2 regions of the Pseudarthrobacter xylosi genome follow, and region 1 is predicted to be linked to the other one. Evidence: riboswitches for the same ligand, from Rfam matches in the RefSeq annotation. Region 1 holds a riboswitch; the other holds the start of a gene.
What was found. A riboswitch is a leader RNA that binds a small molecule or an ion and turns the genes downstream of it on or off. The one in region 1 is predicted to bind cyclic di-AMP.
Positions count from the first base shown of each region.

Region 2: it holds a riboswitch for cyclic di-AMP, as region 1 does, so the genes downstream of both, ACZY1F_RS21150 (aggregation-promoting factor C-terminal-like domain-containing protein) here and ACZY1F_RS04315 (M23 family metallopeptidase) in region 1, are expected to answer to the same signal.

Region 1 covers NZ_JBVAYT010000002.1:52,943-60,321, reverse strand. The annotation lists gene ACZY1F_RS04330 (HNH endonuclease) at 51-551, opposite strand; gene ACZY1F_RS04325 (NlpC/P60 family protein) at 787-1,539, opposite strand; gene ACZY1F_RS04320 (C40 family peptidase) at 1,673-2,344, opposite strand; cyclic di-AMP (ydaO/yuaA leader) riboswitch at 2,415-2,577, opposite strand; gene ACZY1F_RS04315 (M23 family metallopeptidase) at 2,726-3,550, opposite strand; cyclic di-AMP (ydaO/yuaA leader) riboswitch at 3,554-3,788, opposite strand; gene ACZY1F_RS04310 (iron-dependent transcriptional repressor DtxR) at 3,928-4,623, opposite strand; gene serC (phosphoserine transaminase) at 4,899-6,029, shown strand; gene ACZY1F_RS04300 (MFS transporter) at 6,114-7,379, opposite strand, start outside.
Region 2 covers NZ_JBVAYT010000020.1:528-7,906, reverse strand. The annotation lists gene ACZY1F_RS21175 (LysR family transcriptional regulator) at 1-358, shown strand, start outside; gene ACZY1F_RS21170 (SixA phosphatase family protein) at 336-863, opposite strand; gene ACZY1F_RS21165 (winged helix-turn-helix domain-containing protein) at 1,117-1,983, opposite strand; gene ACZY1F_RS21160 (response regulator transcription factor) at 2,590-3,330, shown strand; gene ACZY1F_RS21155 (sensor histidine kinase) at 3,338-4,891, shown strand; cyclic di-AMP (ydaO/yuaA leader) riboswitch at 4,992-5,144, shown strand; gene ACZY1F_RS21150 (aggregation-promoting factor C-terminal-like domain-containing protein) at 5,150-5,902, shown strand; gene ACZY1F_RS21145 (DUF1905 domain-containing protein) at 5,973-6,416, shown strand; gene ACZY1F_RS21140 (HAD-IA family hydrolase) at 6,397-7,113, opposite strand; gene ACZY1F_RS21135 (VOC family protein) at 7,129-7,379, opposite strand, start outside.

The DNA of each region.
Region 1 (7,379 bases):
ATACTGCTCGGGGCCGGGATGCTGCGCGGGGCTGAAGCAGCGGCGCGAAATCAGGCAGCCCGTTCCGGCAGCAGGAATGGATCCCAGGCCGGCGTTGGCTTCTCAAGTTCCTTGATCTGCCAGATGGTGCCGTGCGGCGGTTCCGGGACAAACCTGAGCTTCCAGCCCATTTCAGCCGGGGTGTGATCGCCCTTGCTGTTGTTGCAGCGGAGGCACGCGGCCACCAGGTTTTCCCAGGAGTCGGCGCCGCCACGTGATTTGGGCTGGACATGGTCGATTGTGTGGGCCCCTTTGCCGCAATAAGCGCAGCGGTGGCCGTCCCGCCGCAGGACGCCGCGGCGGCTGACAGCGGTGCTCTGGTTGTATCTGGGGCGGATGTAGCGGTTCAGGAGTATCACGGACGGGCGGCCCATAATCTCCTGGGGCCCCACCACAGGGTCATCGCCTTCGGCAATAACGCTGGCCTTGCCCGTGAGCACAAGCACCAGCGCCCGGCGGAAGGTGACTACCGCCAGCGGTTCATATCCAGCATTCAGAACGAGAGTGCGCATGCACGTACCTCTTTGTGGCCGCACCCGTCAGGGGCACGAGGGCCGGCTGCCCCCGGCATATCCGGGCTATGGATCGACACCACAAGAGTAAACAAAGAATCCCGGGATCAACTAATCCGGAAGTATCCGGGATCCCGTGTCGGGCCTGGCCGCCCGTCCGGATTTGTGCGACAGCCCGCAGACAGCAAAGGACCCCCGCCGTGAGGCGGGGGTCCTTTGAACACTCAAGCAGCTGCTAGGACACGCGGATGAAAACCGGTCCTGAACCAACATTGGCGCTGAATACAACGGTCTGGTTGCCGTTGTAACCGCCGTGGACTGCCTGGCCGTTGCCCGCGTACACGGCAATGTGGGCCATGCCCGCGCCGCCGTCTGCGTAGTAGATCAGGTCGCCGGGCTGGGCCTCGGCGGCGCTCACGGTCTTACCCAGGGACAGGTAGCCGGCGGGCCAGCCGTGGTAGTTGATGCCCACGGCGGCCAGGGCGTTGGTCACCAGCATGGTGCAGTCCTGGCTGACGCCGAGCTGCGCGTACGCAGCGGACAGGATGGCAGCACCCTTGCCGCTGGCAGCGACGGGAGCCGAGGGAGCGGCAGGGGTTGCCGACGCTACCTTGATAGTGGCCGCGGCCTTGGCCGGAGCTGGAGCCGGAGCTTCAACAACCGGCTCGGGAGCCTCAACCGGAGCCGGAGTGGTGGTCACGGCCGGCTTCTCGTAGGAGATGGCAATGGTGGAAGCAGCGGAAATAATGGCCGGGGCCGAAACCTCAACCTCAAGGTTCGAAGCGGAAGCACCTTCGTGCTGCACTCCGGTGTCTGCCGCGTTCGCAGCGATACCACTGGTCAGGACAAGGCCGGAAGCGGCAGCGATAACCGCGGCCTGACGGCCCATGCCGCCGGCGTTGTCGCCGACAGCCTTGGCAATGACAGCCAGCGAGTTGGTCTTGGCGACCTCGGCGCGGTGCCGTGCAACAGTTGCACGTGTAGTCATTAATTTCTCTCTTTCGTTTTCCTCAGGACCGCGTGGGCAGCACGAGGGCTTTGGACGCGCCGGCATCTTGGGGGTACGCCGGCACGCCCCGAACGGGGATTTAGCGAAAAGTTTCCAGCGAAGTGCGGTTCTTCTACTTCATGGTGTAGAAGGATCCGCCGCCTGTGGAGGCCACGGAGTGCAGCAGCGTGCCCTGTGACGGGTTAAGTGCGCTGATCATCATGCCGTTGCCGACGTAAATGCCAACGTGGGCGCCGCCATTCTGCATGACCAGGTCACCGGGAGCCGGTGTGGCGGTGGGCCGCATGGCTGTCCAGGCATTGGTGCGGGGAATGCTGATGCCGGCCTGGGCGTAGACCCACTGCGTAAAGCCTGAGCAGTCCCAGCCATTGGGAGTGGTGCCGCCCCAAACGTAGGGGTGGCCGATACCGGTGTAGGCAAGTGCTGCCAGACCCGAAGCGGCAGCGGAGGAGACAGTGTCAGCGAGCTTGGAGGCCGCGGCCTCGGTTGCGGCAGCACCCTGAGCCCCGGTTTCGGAGGCCGTGGACTGCGCACGAACCGTCTCAACCTTCGGTGCCGGCGTGGTCTTGATCACGGGGCGCTCGAAGGAAACGGTAGCCGTGGGCGCCGCAGTTACGGCGAGTGCCGTCTGCGCGGAACCGGACTCGGTAGAGGCGGAAACGCCGGCGGTGGTATCCGCGGCGTTGGCCGGAAGCCCCATGCTCAGGATCAGACCTGATGCAGCTGCGATAACGGCAGCCTGGCGACCTACGGTCCCGGCATTAGCACTGACTGCCTTGGACACGGAGTCCAAGGGGTTGGTGCGAACCGGTTGTGCGCGGTGGCGCGCAGAATTATGGCGTGAAGACACGAAGGTAGCCTCTCCCAATGCCTACGAGGTGAGCTGTCGGATTCGGATGGGAGTCACCCGGCCACGCTGCTTCACAGTGGAAGCTTTGCGACTTAACCCCAAGGCCTTCAGAATCGAAGACCAAAATTGGTTCCCCCGCCCCTGCCAGACGATGTCATGCGAACGGACCTTGAGCGGTGGCAGAGCTAGGCAATCCACTCAAGAACGTCAACTTCGGAAAAGTTGACGCGCTTTAGACGTTACAGGAGTTCCTGGCCAATGTCACATTCAGGTCACGGCACGTCGCTGCGATCCGAGAGTTTGCCATCATTTGAGTCAGAGCCAGCCGGTGGGGTCGACGACTTCGCCGTTGATCTGGACCTCGAAGTGGAGGTGGCAGCCCGTGGACGCGCCCGTGGTGCCACTGAGGGCAATTACGTCGCCGCGGCTGACCGTCTGGCCTACCTTGACGCTGGCGGACGAGAGGTGGTTGTACGTGGTTTCAAGGCCGTTGCCATGATCCACCACCACGCGGTTGCCGCCACCATACTGGTGCCAGCCGACGAAGGTCACGGTGCCGCTGGCAGCGGCCATGACGGAGGTTCCGCACTGTGCCACGTAATCCTGGCCACGGTGGAAGTCGCCGGTGCCGCCGGTGATGGGGCTGACCCGGAATCCGAAGGGTGAGGCCGTAACCAGCTGGGCCAGCGGCGAGCCCAGGCTTCCGGCCGAGGCGGCGCGGGTAATGGATCCCGCGGACTGGGCGCTCAGCAGCTGCTTCAGCTTGCCGTCGGGATCACCCTGGGTAACCACTGATGAGCGGCTGAAGTCAATTTGGGCGGCGGCTTCGGCGGTAACTTCGGGCTGCGGGGCGGCGGAAACGGACGACGCCGGCTGGCCGGGCGCCGGGGTGGCCATCACGGGGCCGGTCACGGGAACCGTCACCGTGAGAGCCAGGCCTGTTGCTGCCAAGGCGATGCCGGCCTTCTGGCCGAGGCCACTGGCAGCGGCGAAATCCGTCATCTGCCGGAAGGGTCCCCGGCGGCGGCGTGCTTCCCGCTGTGGGTCGCGGGGCCTTTCCGCGGTGAAATCCTCGGCCACTCTGGGCGCCGAAGCGGGACCCGCCGCGCGACGGCGGCCCCTGGAGTATTGCGTGGTCAAGAATGTTCCTCTCTGGGTAGCCTGCGAAGTTAGCTGTCGGATTCGGGTCAGAGAGTTCAAAGACCCGGTCCGCCGTGACAAGCACTTGGCGCAGAGATATCCCGTGAGGATCCTTCGCTGGAAGAGGCTTGCTGCTGACGGACTTCACCCCAAGGCAGTCTCGCGACTGCCGGTTGTGGTTCCCCCGCCTCTGCCAGTTGGTGACTCGTGCACCTGATCCGCTGGCAGAGCTCGGCTTCGGATCAGGTAACGCTTTTGTATCGACGCTGAGTTTCAACTATAGGTGATTAAGTTGGACAGTAACAATTCCGTTATCTTTGCGGAACGAGTCGTCATTGCGCTATCCCGCGGCCCCACGCGGGGGGACCGCCGTCCCGTCAGCGGACGGAAACGAAGACGTGCGATGCCACTTCCGGGGGCAGCTCGAGCGCCCCTTCTATGCCCGGAACCCGCACGGAGATGTACTCCCCCACGCGTTCCAGGGACACCGAGGCACCTGGCCTGATTCCGCCCTCGTCCAGCTGGACCAGCAGCTCAGGTTCCACCTGGATGGGCTCGGCCAACCGGCTGACCGTCACGTTCGACGCCGGCCCGTAGCCCTGCATCGCATCCAGGAGATTAATCACAGCGGCGTCAGGCAGCGCGGACGCCGGCCCGCCCAGTGCGGCCAGCCCGGGGATGGGGTTGCCGTAGGGCGACTCGGTGGGGTGGTTGAGCAATTCGTAGATGCGCTGCTCAACGCGTTCACTCATCACGTGCTCCCAGCGGCACGCTTCATCGTGGACGTAGGCCCAGTCCAGGCCAATCACATCCGCAAGGAGCCGTTCGGCCAGCCTGTGCTTGCGCATCACTTCCGTGGCGCGTTTCCGCCCGGCTTCGGTCAGCTCCAGATGGCGGTCTCCGGAGACCACTACCAGTCCGTCGCGCTCCATCCGGCCGATGGTTTGGGACACCGTGGGGCCGGAATGCCGCAGCCGTTCGGCGATGCGTGCGCGAAGAGCAACGATGTTCTCTTCTTCAAGCTCCAAAATGGTCCGAAGATACATCTCCGTAGTATCGATCAGATCCGTCATCCAGCTCAGCTCCTCGAGCGCAGTACCTTGCGTTGTCCCACCGTATCGCGTCCCGCTCAGCGGCGAGGTCCGCTAAAAAGCTTAGCCTATTTTGAATTTGTCTGGATAATCACGGGCAGGAAGAAACGGTCTCATTGGCCGGACTATGACGGCGCCAGTTCCCGCCCAATCAAGGGTTCAGGCAGAATAAAGGAGGTCCTTATCCAGTCACTGCCGACTACCGGCCACCCCACCGTCCGGACGTGAGCGACGTCCATGCCGAAATTGGAGCCCCCGTGAGCGAAACCAGCATCACTATTCCTGCCGACCTCCTGCCAAAGGATGGACGGTTCGGCGCAGGCCCGTCCAAGGTCCGGCCGGAGCAGCTCGAGGCGCTCTCAGCGGCGTCCAAGACCATCCTGGGGACCTCCCACCGTCAGGCTCCCGTCAAGAACCTCGTAGGCTCCGTCCGCGAAGGCCTCAGCCAGTTCTTCCGCGCCCCCGAAGGCTACGAAGTGGTCCTCGGCGTCGGCGGCTCCACGGCTTTCTGGGACGTCGCCAGCTTCGGCCTGGTGGAGAAGAAGGCCCAGCACCTGTCCTTCGGCGAGTTCGGCTCCAAGTTCGCCTCAGCCACCAACAAGGCCCCGTTCCTGGACGCCTCCTCCATCATCAAGTCCGAGCCCGGCACCCGCCCGGTATCGGCCGCCGAGGCAGGCGTGGATGTCTACGCCTGGCCGCAGAACGAAACCTCCACCGGCGTCGCGGCTCCGGTCAAGCGCGTTGCGGGCGCCGACGCCGATTCCCTGGTCCTGGTGGACGCCACCTCAGCAGCCGGCGGCCTGGACGTGGACGTCTCCGAGGCCGATGTCTACTATTTCGCCCCGCAGAAGAACTTCGCGTCCGACGGCGGGCTGTGGCTGGGCCTCTTCTCCCCCGCCGCGCTGGAACGCGCCGCGAGGATCAAGGCCAGCGGCCGCTGGATCCCGGACTTCCTGGATCTCCAGACCGCCATCGACAACTCCAAACTGAACCAGACCTACAACACGCCGTCGCTCTCCACCCTGGTGACCCTCGACGCGCAGGTGCATTGGCTGAACTCCAACGGCGGCCTGGACTTCGCGTCCGCCCGCACCGCTGACTCCGCTGGCCGGATCTACGCCTGGGCGGAGGCCTCCGAGTACGCCACCCCGTTTGTGGCCAAGGCGGAGGACCGTTCCAACGTCATCGCCACCATCGACTTCGACGACTCGATCGACGCCGCCGCGATCGCCAAGGTGCTGCGCGCCAACGGAATCGTGGACACCGAGCCGTACCGGAAGCTGGGCCGCAACCAGCTCCGGATCGCCACGTTTGTGGCCATCGAGCCGGCCGACGTCTCCGCACTGCTGGCAAGCATCGAATTCGTGGTGGGCGAACTGCGCAAGTAGCTTTACCGCGCGAACGTACACTTGGGGCCCAAGAACCGGGGCCCCAAGTGTACGTTCGCGCTGTTTTGTGGTGACGTGAGCGTGTCAGCGTCCGACGGCGTCGTCCGGGTTTTCATCCCGGGCGGCGCCGTCTGCGTTGTCCCCCGGTTGTTGGACGCCCAGATGCGACACGACGCCGAAGTACCTCAGGCCGCGGGCGCGCCGGTTGAAGGTGAGCCGGAGCTGCTGGGCGCGGATGATCCAGATCATTCCGATCACGGCGGCGATGATCCCGGAGGCGGCCGCCACCGAAAGCGACCACCGGGGGCCGGCGACGTTGGCCACCCATCCCACCAACGGCGCGCCGATGGGGGTACCGCCCATAAAGATGGCCATGTACAGGGCCATGACCCTGCCCCGCATGACGGGATCGGTGGTGGTCTGGACGTAGCCGTTGGCGCTGGTCATCATAGTGATCGCGAACAGTCCCACCGGCACCAGCGCGACGCCGAACCAGAAGTAGTTCGGGGCAAGCGCGGCCAGCCCCGCCGTCACGCCAAAGGCAGCCGCCGCGCCGAAGATCATCCGCAGGCGGGGTTTGCCGCGGCCGGCGGAGAGGAGCGCGCCCGCCACGGAACCGATGGCCATGATGGAGTTCATGAGCCCGAAGGCGCTGGCGTCCAGCCCGAATTCCGTGCCCACCATCGCGGCGATGAACAGCACGAAGTTAAGCCCGAGTGTGCCCACAATGAACACGGCGACGAGGACCACCAGAATGTCCGGCCGGAACCGGACGTAGCGCAGCCCTTCCCTGATGCGGCCCTTGCCCGGGGCCGCCCGGGGAAGCTGCCGTAAGGACGCCGTCGGGATCTTCCACAGGCTCAGGAGCATGGCCAGGAACGTGGCCGTATTGATCAGGAAAACCCAGCCGGGGCCCACAGCCACCGTCAGGATCCCTGCCACAGCGGGCCCGATCATGCGGGCCACGTTGAAGGAGGCGCTGTTCAGGGCTACGGCGTTGGGCAGGTAGTCGTCCCGCACGAGTTCAGAAACGAAGGTCTGGCGGACCGGGGCGTCGAGCGCGGAGACCATGCCCAGCAGCAGGGCAAAGCCATAGACGTGCCACAGCTGGCCGGCGCCGAGCACCACCAGGATGCCCAGGCCGGTGCTGAGGAGGGCCATCATTGACTGCGTCATGATCAGCAGCTGCCGGCGGCTGTACCGGTCAGCGACCAATCCGGCAACGGGCGCCAGGAAAAGCTGTGGCCCCAACTGCAGTGCCATGGTGATGCCCATGGCTCCGGCGTCGTGATCGGTGAGGTGGTCAAACACCAGCCAGTCCTGGGCCGTCCGCTGCATCCAGGTTCCGAT
Region 2 (7,379 bases), on a different contig from region 1:
CGACCTCGTGGACGAACGGTGGATCAGCACGCCGCACGGCGCCATCTGCAACGAGGCGCTGCTGCGGATCTTCGCCGATCTAGGCCGGGTGCCGGACATCAGGGTCTACGATCCTGACTTCGCTACCCACATCGCCCTGGTGGAGCAGGGAGTCGTTGTGGCGCTGGTCCCCCGCCTCGGCCGGCCCGCACTGCCTGAAGACGTCGTGTGCCTGCCCGTGATCAACCCCACGCAGGTCAGGCAGGTGGGCATCGTGTACCGCCGGACCATGGCGGCCAGCCCCGGTATCCAGCACGTCGCCGGGCTGCTGCGCGAGGTCGCCGGAACGCGCGGGGTCAGTGGGCTCGCGGGACCTTGAACTTGGTCAGCCTGGCATCCTGCCCGTCCAGCTCGGCCCAGGGTTTTTCCGTTTCCAGCACCGTGAGTGCGCTGGTGGGGTAGCGCGTGGCGGCGTCCATGTAGGCGTCGTGGTTCGAGTCGCGTGAGGCAAGGTGCATGGCGAGGTCCTGGACGCCAGGCATGTGTGAGATGAGCATCAGGGTGGTGACGGTGTCAGGCACGTGGTTGACCACGGCGAGCATCCGCAGTGCAGAGGCGGCGTAGAGGCCGTCCTCAAGCTTCGGCGTCGGGGCCTTATCCCCCAGCTCGGAGCACACCCAGGTGCAGGTCTGGCGGGTGCGCAGCGCACTGGAACACAGGATGAAGTCCGGGAGGATGCCGTGCTTGACCAGCCACTTGCCGGCCAGGGGCGCCTCGCGGTGCCCCCGCTCCTCCAGCGGCCGCTCATGATCCGCCACACCGCCGGGCCAGTCGGCCTTGGCATGCCGCATGATCACCAGGCGTTTGATGTGGTGGTCGCTCATCCCCCAAGCCTAGCGCCCGTAACCTTCAGCCAGGGCGGCCGCTTCCGCTTTCGCGCGACGATCCCTCTGCGCCTGCGCTCGTACCTCACGCAACAACGGCGCTTTCGGGATATCCCGCTGCGCTGCAGCGTCCTTTCCAGCAACTTCCGCTTGAGGCGCCCGGCTCGTGGGTTCGTCTGCGGGGATGGCGTCCCGTGAAAGCTAAAGCGACCGCACCTCAGGGGTACGGCCGCTTTGGTGCGTCGCTGAAGGACTAGATCGAGTATTCCGGAGCAGCCCAGACAATAACTTCGGGGTGCTCGTAGAAGCGGTAGCCCTGGCCGCGGACGGTGCGGACGGTGTTGGCGAGGCGGCCCAGCTTCGAGCGGAGGCGGCGGATGTGGACGTCGATGGTGCGCTCGTTGGGGACTTCCTCGGCGTTGCGCCACAGGCCCTCGAGCAGCTCATCGCGGCCCACGGTGCGGGTACCGTTTTCGACCAGGTAGTTCAGGAGTTCGAATTCCTTGAAGGTCAGGTTCAGGGATTCGCCGTCAAGGTGGACTTCGCGGCGGGCAAGGTCGATCAGGACACCGGACGGGCGCGGATCCTGGGGCTGCTGCAGCCGGGCAGTCTCCGTGCGCTTCTGTGCGTTCACGGTGGGGTCACCAAAGGTGGAACGGACGACGTCGAGCGCGGAACCGGGGGTGCCGGCCGGGGCCACGGCCACCGCAGCGTAGCTTTCGGCACCGGTCACGAGTGACTGAGCGTAAGCGCGGATTTCCTGGGCAAGCTTGGCAATGGAGGTTCCGGCGGCCGCTGCGGTTTCCTCGTCGATGCCCATGTAGAGGACAAATCCACGGGCTACGGTGTCGTTGGCGACGGGCCGCACGGCGTTTGGCCCCGCGATAACCGGGGTGGGCGCGGTGAGCGGCGCGGCTTCGGCAGGCTGGACAGCACGGAGCTGGCCGTAGGAGTTGGGGTTGTAGCCCTGGGGCGCGTAGCCGGGGGCGGGAAAGCTGGCGCCTGGGGCTGCCGGGGCGAATGCCGGTCGAGCGCCGAAGCCTTGGCGGAGACCGGAAGCCTGGCCCGCCTTGCCTGCGTTACGGACGGAGATGTGGACGTATCCGGATGCAACTGACATGAATGCTTACCTCAATGTGAATGGCCGTCATCGCGGCTCGAATGCTGATTTCCCCGCAATGAGATCTGGGGAGGGCGCCCTACGCTGGGCTGGGGGCGAATGCCTAGGAACTCCGTGGGGTCTGAAGGTCAGGCGTGCATTCGACAACAGCGCATGTCGGCAGCAGCGGATGTGCTGGGCCAATATTCTGCGGCTGCAGGTGCTGTTGAGTTCTTGTTCACAATTCAAAGTGTGCAACGTAACAATAAGAACTTGCAAGTAACAATGGGTGCGTTGTTCCGCATAGTGAGACAGAATGCGGATTTGTGTGATAGATCACCATTCGGAAATGACGACAAATCGTAAGTTGTTGTCCGCTGAGGGTGTTCATAGGGCCCTGATCAACGAATAATCTTCGCTTATTCGTGGCGTTAAGCCCATTAGATTCACCGTGCCATGACTCGCCGAAATTGCTTGTGGCCTTTGGCCACCTGTCCAACGGAAAAGACGGCGGCCCGGCGCAAGCTCGGCATCCCGCCCGCCCACCCAGCTCGCTAGGCTGGCATTCACAGCGTGCGCACAGGAACCCCATAGCGCGGGCTAACCGAATGATCGGAGAGTTGTCCCATGGCCACTTCGCATTCCATGACCAACAACCTTCCGCAGCTGGCCCACCCGGACGGCTCCCCCATCCGCGCCCTGGTGGTAGACGACGAACCCAGCCTTTCCGAACTTATGAGCATGGGGCTGCGCATGGCCGGCTGGTCCGTTGCCGTCGCTTCGGATGGCCCGGAGGCCGTCAAGCTCGCCAAGGAGTTCCGCCCGGACGTCCTGGTGCTGGACGTGATGCTGCCAGGGTTCGACGGCGTTGAGCTGCTGGGCAGGATCCGCGCCTTCGCGCCGGAGGTACCTGCGCTGTTCCTGACTGCCAAGGACGCCGTTCAGGACAGGATCCTGGGCCTCGCGGCCGGCGGGGACGATTACGTGACCAAGCCGTTCAGCATGGAGGAGGTCCTGCTGCGCCTGCACCGCCTGGTCCAGCGCTCCGGCGTTGCCGCGATGGACACAGCGGAACTGGTGGTGGGCGATCTTGTCCTCAACATCGACACCCGCGAAGTGACCCGCGCGGGCGACGACCTTCAGCTAACGGCCACCCAGTTCGAGCTGCTCCGGTACCTTATGGAGAACCCCAAACGGGTGATCAGCAAGGCCCAGATCCTGGACCGCGTCTGGAACTACGACTTCGGCGGCCAGGCCAACATTGTGGAGCTCTACATCTCCTACCTGCGCAAGAAAGTGGATGCCGTGCACCCGCCCATGATCCATACCGTGCGGGGCGCCGGCTACGTCATCAAGCCGGCCGAGTAGCTGCTCCATGTCCTCGCCGCGAGCAACCCCAGCACCAGCCCGGAGCTGGCTGAAACCGGATACCTGGCATCTGCGTACGCGCCTGATCCTGTTGGCCATGGCCCTCCTGGTGGCCATCTGCGGCGCCGTGGGACTGTTCAGCTATGCCTCCATGGACTCCTTCCTCACCGGCCAGCTGGATGACCAGCTGAGCCAGGCCGCCAAGCGCTCGAACGATCCGGGCCGCCAGCCCTTGGGAGGATTCAACGGCAGGCCGGACCCGCTTGATTCCCGCGGGCAGAGCGTAGGAACGCTGAATGCGCGGATCCTGAACGGCCAGATCAACAGTGGCGGCTTCCTGGACTCGGGCATCACACGCCTGCCCCTCGACGCCGCAGACAAGCAGACCCTGCTGGCACTGGCGCGGAACGGCGTCCCTGCGAACCGCTCGCTGTCCAACGGGGATTACCGGATTGTGGCCGTGGAAACCGGCTACGGCGATGTCCTCGTCACGGGCCTTCCGCTGGCCGCCAAGGAAAGCACCCTGGCATCGCTGGTATGGACGTTTGTATTCGTTTCCCTTGGCGGCCTGGCGCTGATCGGGCTGGCAGGAACCGTGCTCATCCGGCGCACCATGAAACCGTTGGAGCAGCTTTCCGAGGTGGCAACCCGGGTGGCCCGGCTCCCGCTGGATGCCGGCGAGGTGGCACTCGCGGTGCGCGTCCCGCCGTCGAACTCCAACCCCGGAACCGAAGTGGGCAGCGTAGGACACGCCCTCAACCTGATGCTGGACAACGTGGCCAGTGCCCTCGAGGCGCGGCAGCGGAGCGAGACCAAGGTGCGGCAGTTCGTTGCCGACGCTTCCCATGAACTGCGCACCCCGCTGACCGCCATCCGCGGGTATACGGAGCTGATGCGGATGACCGAGGACTTCACGCCGGACGGGCGGAAGTCCCTGGCCCGCGTCCAGAGCCAGTCCGAACGTATGACCACCCTGGTGGAGGATCTGCTGCTACTGGCCCGGCTCGATGAGGGACAGCCCCTTAAGCTCAGCGAAGTTGATCTCACCCAACTCGTGATCGAAACCGTCAGTGACGAGAAAGTCATAGCCCCGGACCACCGCTGGCGCCTTGAACTGCCCGACGAACCGCTTGCCGTCAACGGTGATGCCTCCCAACTGCGTCAGGTGCTGGTCAACCTGCTCTCCAACGCGCGCAAACACACGCCGCCCGGGACCACCGTGGTCACCGCTGTCACGAAGTCTGCAGATGGGGGCTCTGCAGTGACCGTAACGGACGACGGCGGCGGCATCCCTGCGGAGTTCGTGGACCACGTTTTCTCCCGGTTTGCCCGCGCAGACGCGGCCCGCAAGGGAACGGCACCGGCCGTGGGCGCCGGGGCATCGGAGGGCACCAGCGGCCTGGGCCTGTCCATTGTCCAGTCCATCATGGAGGCCCACGGCGGGAGCGTGGCAGTGGCCTCGCGGGCCGGGCGGACAGAGTTCACCTTACTTTTTCCTGCTGGCGCCATGGTGCACCTAACCGAAGCCCGAGCGCAGCAAGGCGACACACCGTCTTCGTGATTCCTGTTACCAAAATGTGACTTAAGCGTCCAGCTCCTGTAGCGTCGAACAAGTGCGGATCCCGTTTGGGCCGCATATCCGGATGACGCCAAGCTCTGCCACTTCCCGGATTCCGTCTTCAGAGGCAGAGGCGGGGGACCCACCGTCCCGGGCACCAAGTGCCCTTTGGGGTTAAGCCAACACGTGATTGTGCCGTGTGGCCGGATGCCCTCATCCGAACCCGACAGCTAACTCCGCAGGTGTGAGAGGCGATCCATCATGTCTGAATTCAAGGTAGAAACACGCCCGCAGGGCGATACAAAGTCCGCCAGCCACCGCAAGCAGACCCGTATCGGTGCAGCTATGTCCCCACTGTCCAAGGCGGCCCGGATTCCCTCCGTGGGCCAGCGCGCCGCGGCATTGGCGACGGCGTGCGCCCTGCTGGTCGGAGTCACCGCCGCGGCACACGCTTCCGAGTCCGCTTCACTTGCGGCCAGCGTGGACCAGGCCGCCGAAGACGCCAGCGCCCAGTCGAAGCTGAGCATCCAAGCAGCCGAGATTCAGGCTCCGGCCACCCCAGAGGCTGCGCCGGCCGAGATCAACGTCGCGCCCCAGGCTGCCGAACCGGCGCCTGCGCAGGCCCCCGCCCCGGAGGTCGCTCCGGAGGCTGCACCGGCGCCGGCACCGGCTCCCGAACCTGTACCCGCTCCCGTTGTGGCCGTCAACGATCCCGCAGGAGCCCAGGCCTACGCCGCCGGGCAGCTGGCGACCTACGGCTGGTCCGCTGACCAGATGCAGTGCCTGCAGACGCTGTGGACCAAGGAATCCGAATGGACCACCACGGCCACCAATGCCAGCAGCGGCGCATACGGAATCGTCCAGTCATTGCCCGCTGAGAAGATGGCCAGCTCCGGCGGGGACTACCTCACCAACTACCGCACGCAGATCAACTGGGGCTTGAACTACATCCAGGAGCGCTACCAGTCACCGTGCGGCGCGCTGAACTTCCACCTGTCGCACAACTGGTACTAGGAGGCCGACTCCGCCTTACCCGGACTCCCCTGCGCCTGATTCCCGGCGCCAGGGCTGCCATACTTGGGCCATGAAAATCACCACCACCATCCTGGGCAGCGGCAACAAGGCGGGAATCGAAGTTCCCGAGGAGGTCATCTCGGCTCTCGGCGCGGGCAAGCGTCCGCCGGTGGTGGTGACCATCAACGGCAAGAGCTACCGGAGCAGCATTGCGGTCATGGGCGGACAGAACCTGATCGGGGTGAGCACCGCCAACCGGGAATTCACCGGAGTTGCCGCCGGCGACACCATCGAGGTGGACGTGGAACTGGACACCCAGCCGCGCATCATCGAGGTCCCCGACGATCTGGCCGCAGCCCTGGCTGCCGAACCCGAAGCGCAGGCTTTTTACGCCACGCTGAACTACAGCACGCAGCGCCGGTACGTGGAGCCAATCGGAGATGCCAAGTCGGACGAAACCCGGGCCAGGCGGATCACGAAGATGGTCGCCGACCTCAAAGCCGGAAAGAAATGATCGGCCGTCCCCCGGCGTTCCGTTCCACGGAGACAGTCACTCCACGGTAGTCCGGGATGTGGAGCACTCCTGCCGGCAATACGCCCGTATTGGGACCCACGGCCACCGTGCGGATCCCCGCGGCAACCCCTGCCGCAATTCCGGCGGGTGCATCCTCGAACACCACGGCGTCCTCCGGCTGCACGCCCAGCAGTCCGGCTGCCTTCAGATACCCTTCCGGGTCCGGTTTGCCCTGCGTGACCAGTTCCGCCGTCACGGCCTTGGCTGGCATGGCGAGTCCCGCGGCGTCCATGCGGATGTCCGCGAGGGTCCTGTCCGCTGAGGTCACCAGCGCCACTGCCTCGGCCGGGAGGCTGCGAAGCAGCTCGGCAGCCCCCGGCAACGCGACAATACCGGCAGTCCGCACCCGTTCCATGGCACCGAGTTCGGCAGTGAGCGCCACAACGTCGGCTCCGGCCGGCGCGAAGCGTCGGACGGTATCCGCAGCCTGGATGCCGTGCGAAGTGCGCAGGATCTCGGCGATGTCCAGGCCGTACCGGGCAGCGAATTCTCCCCATACCTCTTCGACCACTGCCGTGGAGTCCACCAAGGTGCCGTCCATATCGAAAAGGACGGCACGGCAGGTCAGCGATCGTGTGGCTGCAGGCGTCCGTGTGGCGGCTTGTGTCGGGGTGGCGGCTTGTGTCGGGATGTTCATGCTGCCTATTTTGCCTTAGGCGCCACCGGCTAAGACGTCACGGGCCTGTGAGTCAGAGGCTAAGGCGTCACGGCCCGGGATGTACTGCACCGCCCATTTGTTGCCGTCGGGATCAGCGAAATAGACGAAGTGCCCCCAGTCCTGCACGTCAATGTCGCTGACCTCTACGCCGTTGCCCTTGAGGTGGTCGTGGGCGGCCTGGATATCGCTGACCACCATCTGCAGGCTTGGCGCCGTACCAGGAGGGGCGTCGTTGAGGCCCTCGC